Regions from separate parts of the Desulforamulus ruminis DSM 2154 genome, predicted to be linked through region 1. Evidence: riboswitches for the same ligand, from Rfam matches in the RefSeq annotation. Region 1 holds a riboswitch; the other holds the start of a gene.

Region 1 (4,362 bases):
CAGCAGCGCCAGGCTGGGGATGGTTTGCAGCATATCAATCAGGCCCAGTACCGGTTCCGCCAGAGAACGGACTTGCAATAGCAGGATGCCCATGGGGATCCCGATGAGTGCGGCAATAAATACCCCCGAGGCCGAAAGCCACAAATGTTCCATGGCAAGGGATGTTATTTCAACCATATTCCACCTCCTTCATGATGATTTATTTGGCCTTTAAGCCCTGGGGCGTCACCGCTTTTTCAACCTGTGTGATGACAAAACCAAATATTAGGGCCAGGATTGAGGCCGGAATGGTGCCGGCCAGAATTAAATGGATGTTTACCATGCTGATGCCCCCGAGGATTAAATCGCCAAGGCCGCCGGCGCCAATTAAAGCCGCCACCGTAGCCCAACTGACGATGTAGATGGTGGAGATCTTAACCCCACCCATAATCAACGGGAGGGCCAGAGGTAACTTTACCATGGTCAGAAGCTCCCATTGATTCATGCCCATCCCCCTCCCCGCCTCAACCAAGGCCGGATTCACCTCTCTAATCCCGGTGTAGGTGTTGCGAAGAATGGGAAAAATGGAATATAAGAACAAGATGCTCATGGCGGGGAGCAGGCCGATGCCCAGAATGGGAAAGGCAAAGCCGAAGAAAGCCAGACTGGGTATGGTTTGTATGGTTCCAATGATACCTAAAACATACCGGGCGGCTTTTTCCCGGCCCGCCAGCCAGATACCCAGGGGAATGGCTAACATTGCCCCTAAAGCAACCGAGCCGGCCGTAATATAAATGTGCTGCCAGGTTAACGTTAGTATCTCTACATGACGGCTCATCACGGTTTGTATTAAATCATTCATGCGCTCTCTTCCTCACCCCAAACAACATTGGCCAGCGCGTTCACCATACTGGTGCGGGTAACAATCCCCACCACTTTACGCTGGGCGTCTTCTACCGGGATATAGTCCAATTTTTGATTCACCAGCAGATCAAAGGCGTCCCGGGACGGCGAGCCGGCCGCCACAGTGGGAACCTTGCTATAGGCCAGATCGGCCACCTGGTTGGCTTCTTTATGATCCCGCAGTGTTTCCACCGAAACGGTACCCAACAGCCGCTGCTGATTGTCCACCACCAGCAGGGTGTTTACTCTTTTACGTTTCATCAAGGCCACCGCTTCGGCAATCCCCTTTTCCGGGCCGATCAGTACCGGATTGGCATTCATGATACTCTCCACCGCCTGCAGCTCTTGGCCGTTTGTTCTGTGCTTACCGATGAAATCAATCACAAAATCATTGGCCGGCTTGCGCAACAGCCTATCCGGAGTATCCAACTGGACAATTTTACCGTCTTTCATGAGCACAATCCGATCCGCCAATTTTAGGGCTTCATCCATGTCGTGCGTGACAAAAACAATGGTTTTATGCAGCTTGCTTTGCAGATTCTTTAATTCATCCTGGAGACTTTCCCGGGTAATCGGGTCCAGGGCGCCAAAGGGTTCATCCATTAGAATGATGGACGGTTCGGCGGCCAGTGCTCTTAGCACGCCGATACGCTGCTGCTGCCCGCCGCTTAATTCATTGGGATAACGATGGGCATACAAATCCGGGTCCATATCCACCAGTTCCAGTAACTCTCTAACCCGCTTCAGGCGGCGTTCTTTATCCCAGCCCAAAAGGCGGGGAACCACGTCCACGTTTTCTTGGATGCTCATATTCGGGAATAATCCGATTTGTTGAATGACATAGCCAATTTCCCGCCGCAGCATAACCGGATTCATTTCCATGATATTTCTACCCTTTACAAACAAACTGCCGGATGTCGGTTCCACCAGACGGTTGATCATCTTTAAAGTGGTGGTCTTGCCACAGCCACTGGGACCGATTAGAACCAGAAACTCCCCTTCCTGGATATGTAGATCCAACTGATCTACCACCACAAGGTTTCCAAAAGACTTTGTCAATTTCTCAAACTTAATCATATTTCACCTCCATTCAACTTAAATCAAAAAACCCTTGGAAGAATTATCCAAGGGGAAGGGGCATAAAAATGTATAACAAACAGCCAAAAGGTTTGGCTGTTATTGTCAACTTTTCTACGCCTACGAAGTTAGCTGACGGGTTCGGATTGAAAAGTATAACCCTAACAGTGTGAACACACTGTATTAACCCCAATTCATTTTTGGTTCCCCCGCTCTCTCATCAATGAGAGACTAAGCGAAAACAATATAATATTTTTATATTCTTAATTTTATCATAACAGGTTAAATTATTATAATCTTATAAACATCGTTGATATGGCATTTCACAAGATATTCAGTGATATAGCACAATTAATACTACAAATGCTAAAACATATTTCCTCATACTGTGGATAAGGATAGATTTAAAAGAATGAATTCTCAGGCTTTTTGGGCCACCAGACCATAAAAAGAATCGCTGAGATGGATATCTTGGATGGATTGCAGACCCAGCTCCCCTAAAATATGGATCAGATCCTCTTGGGCTAAACGGTGTTTCACCGGCGGTCCCATGGGCATATCCCGCTTCTGCCACTCAATAATCGCTATCCTGCCCCCACTTTTTAAGATACGGATGACCTGAAGCAAATACGCTTTCAGTTCCGGAACTTCATGGAGTACAAAAGCCAAAAAAACAAAGGTTGTGGAATCGCTGGCCAGGGAAAATTGATTTTCCTCCACTTTCAATAACTCCAGGTTCCCAATTCCCTCCACTGCCGACCGATTCTTGACTTCCATTAACATCTCTTCTGAAATATCCAAGGCAAAGACCTTTCCTTCTTCGCCCACCATCTTGGCCGCCGGAATGGTGAAATAGCCGATGCCGCATCCAATATCTGCAACCACATCTCCGGGCTGCAGACCAAATTTTTGCAGTGTTTCCACAGGCGGCAACATTTTTCTTCTCTCCGGATTATCTAACTTGTGCTTTTGTTTAGCATCAAATACGTGCGGCATTGAACCCCTCCCTAAATATCCCTGGACGATCCGTTTTTAAATTGACGGACGGTCTCGCCTATTCAAAATATTATAACAAAGTGTGGTTTTCAGAACAAATCCTCCCAGATTTAGAACAACTCTCCTGAATGGCAAAGAATCCGGAACACAGGAAAAACACCGTGGGCGAAAAACTCACGGTGCTTTCCGGGAGGAACCAGGGCATCCCTCTTTATTAAAAAGCTTATTTAGGAGCGCTATACCCGTAAAACCCTCCACCAAGGAACAATAAAATTAAAATTAAAAACAGAATAAAGGCTGGAAAAGAACCATAACCTCCACAACCTGAACCGCATCCGGTATTGCAGCCCGTGTTACATCCAGTATCGCAACCGGTATTGCAACCTGCACCACCATATCCTTGACCCATTCAGATAACCTCCTTAATTTTTAATGGAAGCTGCTTCCTCTTACATAATATGGAATTAGAGGTAATATGTGATGCTCTATTTCATCCACTAAAAATATTTCTGTATCGTTTAGAAGGAAATCATTCTTTTTTCTTGTAATGGTTTGCAGGTTTGATCGTATTCACATATAGAGGAACCTGGCCAGGAATAAATCCTCTAAAGGAGTAAAAAATGGAGAAAGCTTTTTCAATGTTTTTTAAAAAAGATCTTTTTCTTCGGCCTGAATCCCAAATTGAACCGGAACAATTTACCCATATTTTTGACAGTTACTACCAACGCCTCTATAACTATATCCGTTATCGCATTGGCAATTCTCATGAGTCCGAAGAAGTTACCAGCCAGGTCTTCGAAAAAATTTACCGTAAAATCAGCACTTTTCAACCGGAAAGAGGCTCTCTGGAAGTCTGGCTTTTCGCCATCGCCCATCATGCCGTAAACGACTATCACCGGCAAAAGAAACACCGGGCATGGTTTTCCTTAGAGAGCATCCGGGATTTAATCTCCCGGCAGCCCGGTCCCGAGGAGACCGCACTGAAAAATGAGGATCACCACCGGCTTCTTGCGGCCCTTGATTCGCTGGGCAGCAGGGAACGCAACATCATTGCCATGAAATTTGCCGGTGGACTGAAAAATCGTGAAATAGCGGAACTAACGGGTCTTTCCGAAAGCAATGTAGGCGTGATCCTTTACCGGTCACTGCAGCAATTGCGAAACCTGCTGGAAGGAAAGGAGTAAGATAATGAAAGACAATCATCTGGCGCAACGCTTCAGTATGGATGTAGACCATATCCTGGAGAGCAACCTTCCATGCAATACGGGGGATACTCCCCTGGAATACAGGGAACTTTTACAGTTGGCTTCGGTACTGAAAGAAACGGATTTCAGCTCGCAAAGCCAAGCCCGGGAAAAGCTTCGTTTGAACCTGGCAAGCCTTTCCTCCGGTAAAAATACAGGTAAA
Region 2 (4,362 bases), 870 kb from region 1:
TTTAACATTGGTGATTTCAACATCGCACATGCAGCGCAGGACCTTTTCAACATCGGGCTTGCGTTCCGGAATTTCAAATTCGTCATCAATCAATACTTGTTTGGAGCCACTGCCTACCAATTGCTCCAGATTCATTTGTTCGGACTCGCATTCAAACCCCTCCGGGCATTCAACCAGGGCATCCACTTCACGGGTTTCGGTGATCCTGGCCGTAACCATAATTACTGCCGCTACATCCCAATCCGCGGCGCACTTGGGATTTCTGGTCAGGCTCACATCCTCTACCACAATGTCAACTTCCTTGTTCATGCCGGGACGGGCGCCTTCAACATCCACAAAATCCACAAAATCGATTTCGTCATGAAAGGTGTGTACAGACTGGTCATCTTTAAAGGCAGAATACATCACTCTCAGTTTAAGGGTTCCTTCAACAATAACCTTATCGGGAATAACCTCAACCTTCCTCAGCTTAACCTTGGTGTCAATGGCAAGGATCTCTTCAATTTCGGGTTTTTCCTCTGGTACGGAGAGGGTTCCACGAACTATGGTTTGCTCGGTATTTTCAGCGATTACCTCTTCCACGGTCAGCCTTTCTGTTCTTAACGGTTCGGTCGTGGTTCCGGCTCTCTCGTAGGCGCGTGTTTTACGGTACCGCGTCTTAGGCTGCCTCTTCATGGCCATTTATCATAGCCTCCTTTCAGAATATCTCCTTAATATATATATTGGTTTGGCTGGAGAAATGTGCTGAAAATGTGGTCAATCCTCAAGAAAATGAAAAAAAACAGGAGGAAATATATCCTCCTGCTGCCTTATTCTGGTATTTTGTTCATTATCCAGGCTTTATTCCAAGGACACGGTTTGTCCCGAAACGTTATCTGCGGGCAAATTCCTGCACCCAGATATAACCATAACCATTATAACTCTGGTAAACTCCCACACCAATTTCATTATAATTGGCATTTAAAATGTTCGCCCGGTGACCGGAGCTGTTCATCCAGTCGGTCATGACCTGCTGGGCGGTCTTCTGTCCCATGGCAATATTTTCGCCGGCGGCCGTGTAACTAATTCCCTGCTGGCGCATCATGTCAAAGGGGGAACCGTAAGTGGGAGAAGTGTGAGAAAAATATTTTTTATTGTACATATCCTGAGCCTTTAACTGAGCTACAGCGGTTAAGTCCTGCTTGGCCACCACCGGTTTAAGTCCCTGTTTGGCCCGTTCCGCGTTGACCAGATCCACTACCTGCTGCTGCAACTGGTTCATGCTGGCATCCGAGGAACCGGAGCCTTCATTTGGTTCCCCATCCCCAGGTGTAGGAGTGGGGGTCGGCGTGGGCGTAGGCTTCGGCGTTGCGGGCTTACTGCTTCCCTTGGTGGCCAGTAGTTGAACACAAAGCTTGCCACTGGTGGTGTTGACCATGGCCACACCCACGCAGTCGTACTTGGCGTTTAAAACCGAGCTGTTGCCATAGCAAGTTAGTTGCTTATCAACCATGGCCTTTACATCGCTACCGCGGACAACGGTTTGTCCAAGGGATTTGTAACCTCCGTTTTTAGCTACCTGATACAGGTTTGCGGTGCTGGGAATCTGGCCGGTCTTCTGGTAGGCGCTTAAGAGTTGGGCTGCCTGAGCACATAGCTGGGAATCGTACTGCAGGGCCGGAAGTCCCGCTTTAGACCGATTCGCATTCACCAGGGCAACCATTTGCTGGCCATCCTTGTCTACAGCCAAAGCCGCTTGGGGGCTAGCCATGGATACCAGAAAGGCGAGCGTGAACAAGGTCGCAAGAAACATGGAAACTCTTTTTAAACGAAACTGCACTTTCTTTCTCCTCCTTTTTGCCTCCGGAGTTAGCTGACGGGTTCGGGCAAGGATAACCCTACCTAAAAAATAAAAGGATTCACCCCCAAATGGCTGGTTCCTCCGTACCCGGGACCTCCCGGGATTCGGCATGAATTTTACCCTTCCGGCAGAACCGGAAGGCCTGTCCTAAATATACAAAAAAATGGATTTTCTTACAAAAACCGTATGACATGCCAATCATTGAATCAATTAGATTCTATAGGCAATGATCAAAGTTTCTGGATAAATTCTCATGATTGATCATCTATACCATTATTTACTATGGAACAAAACCCCGGGATTTTCGTCCCCGGGGTTGGTCTAGCTTATAACTCCACATTTAATTTTTCCAGTACCCGTTGAATAGGGTTAAATACCGTCACTTTATCAGAACCTGCAAACAGCAGACCAACGGCCCGGTTGCCTTCCGTCAGCACCAGGGACCCGCTGTCTCCGCCCTGGGACTTCATATTGGTCACCACCTGGCCGCTAAAATGAGCGGTGCTTTCATCGTCCAGTTTTACCTCCAGCGTAGCACCTACGGCAGTAACGGTCCCCTTGGTGATACCGGTGGTTCTGCCGCTTTTTACAACCGGCATGCCGGGTCTGGCTTCAGCCAACCCTTCAATTCGCCCAATCCCCAGAACTTCTTCAAAGATAACATTCTCGCGAACCGGCCGGGCCACGGCACAGTCAACCAAATTTTCCGCCCTGCCGCGCTTAAAAAATCTTAAATCATAATTGGGTCGAAGGGTATGCACCAAAATATTGGCCAACCGGGCCGCAACGTTGGCTACCGGACAGGTGGCTAGAGATTCTCCCTTTTGCAGGGGAATGTACCGGAGCAAAGTGGCAATCCGGTTATCTTTGGTGCCGCCATCATATTCCCCGGGCTGTAAAATGGGATCTCCCACAGCGGCCCGGCCGTCATTGCCATTGGAGGCATTGGCTAAAATATGATTATTGGAAAGAATTAATTTTTCCCCGGTATCCCGGTCCCGCACCACGGCCCCAAAGGTACCGGCGGTAATGCGGTAATGGCCGATACTGACCCCGGGTTGGGCCGGTCGAATGACCTGGGTGCGTTCACTCAACAAGCGGACTTCGCCAATTTCGATGACGTCTGTTTCCAGGCCGTTAATTTTATAAGGTACAAGATTTTCCCTGCTGAGATTCTCAGAAGTCTCTTTCTTTTTAACAAATACAATAATGGCGGGCCTTTCCGTCCGTTCCAAGCCCACATGCTTGTAACCAACACCCACGCCTACAACATTATTCATGCCCAGCAGCCTCCACCGGGCACGTTCAACGGTCTTTAAATGCTTATCCATAAAGGAAATCCCTCCCTATAAACTCCTAAATCATCATATGCGGAGGAATTCAAAGGGCTACTCATTTAATAGTTTGTTTTAGGAACACCCAGGCGGTGTTTACCCCGGGTTTCCAGCCCCCCAATTCCATCAAATCCGGTAATGGTACTGGAGATAATCTCCCGAATGGCAATAGGATCATGGATGGAGGTATAAGCAATTTTCTCCACCACAAAGACCGGATCAAAGGCATGAATCAATACTCTTTTGGGGGAGCTGGCAAAGTTTGATCCGGAGCTGAGAATGGCCTCATAGCAAGATTGGCAGGCCCCGGCAAAGATCACCAGATCGTCTTTGCTTTTTTCAAAGGTGCGGGCAATTTTTACCGCCTCAATAAAATACTTGGTATTATGATAATTGTTAATATCCGTTAAATCTTTGGCCCCTTTTTTTAAACCGTCATGCCCGGTAAGTACCAGGATATCCGGGTAGTGTTTTTGCAGCAGCTCTTTGACCCTTTTGGGCTGTTCTTCTTCTTTTACTGCGTAACCATAGGCAGGAATAGAAAGATTTCGGTATGTGGTCATACACAAATCCAGGTAATCTTTATCTCCGTCTAAATGCAGTACACTACCGGGCACATCAAAACCCTCAATCTCATCTGTCTCCTGCTGCCCCTCGACTCTGCCGGTGCGCGACAAAAAACAGTGGCCATCGGTACACCGTTTAATCCGGTGGCCCCTTTCCTCTACCCGGCGCTTCATGACCCGGTCCATAATTTCGGCGTTTTTGCGAAGTGTTTGGGTCCAATAAGTAGCGACATCCTTGGCGTCAATCTTTTGTAAGTCATCCACAGGAGAACTGGCGAATAATCTTATATCCAAACCTTTTATAACAGCATAATCCCGCCCGTCATCGCCACGGTATATATCGGTAACTTTAAAAAACAAATCATTTTCATAGGATTTTCGGGCAACAATATCACCCTCCTGTATCTTTGACACCGTACCCCCCCCTTTTTAGGTTTGCTTCATCTTATGTCGGGGGCTACAGGGTTGTGAGTAATCCTTTAAGGACCTGGAATTTTTTAGAATGCCGTCGGTAAATTGGCAATAAGAGTAGGCGGGGTCCAGGGCTTTATTAATTTATAAAATGTTTTCCACTAGACGTACAGGTTTAGGTTGATAGGTTCCGTTCAGGAGTTGTTCTCTA

What was found. Region 1 has a riboswitch for cyclic di-AMP ahead of DESRU_RS16080 (ABC transporter ATP-binding protein). Riboswitches for the same ligand answer to the same signal wherever they lie in the genome.
Region 2: it holds a riboswitch for cyclic di-AMP, as region 1 does, so the genes downstream of both, DESRU_RS00780 (CAP domain-containing protein) here and DESRU_RS16080 (ABC transporter ATP-binding protein) in region 1, are expected to answer to the same signal.

What each region holds. Positions count from the first base shown of each region.
Region 1 covers NC_015589.1:3,242,729-3,247,090, forward strand. Annotated here, with positions in the region: gene DESRU_RS16070 (ABC transporter permease) at 1-177, opposite strand, end outside; gene DESRU_RS16075 (ABC transporter permease) at 200-841, opposite strand; gene DESRU_RS16080 (ABC transporter ATP-binding protein) at 838-1,959, opposite strand; cyclic di-AMP (ydaO/yuaA leader) riboswitch at 2,062-2,207, opposite strand; gene DESRU_RS16085 (class I SAM-dependent methyltransferase) at 2,380-2,955, opposite strand; gene DESRU_RS20620 (sporulation protein YjcZ) at 3,179-3,364, opposite strand; gene DESRU_RS16090 (sigma-70 family RNA polymerase sigma factor) at 3,594-4,139, shown strand; gene DESRU_RS19995 (DUF4367 domain-containing protein) at 4,144-4,362, shown strand, end outside.
Region 2 covers NC_015589.1:146,956-151,317, reverse strand. Annotated here, with positions in the region: gene DESRU_RS00785 (DUF3794 and LysM peptidoglycan-binding domain-containing protein) at 1-681, opposite strand, end outside; gene DESRU_RS00780 (CAP domain-containing protein) at 872-1,819, opposite strand; cyclic di-AMP (ydaO/yuaA leader) riboswitch at 1,823-1,960, opposite strand; gene DESRU_RS00775 (chymotrypsin family serine protease) at 2,167-3,171, opposite strand; gene yabG (sporulation peptidase YabG) at 3,237-4,154, opposite strand.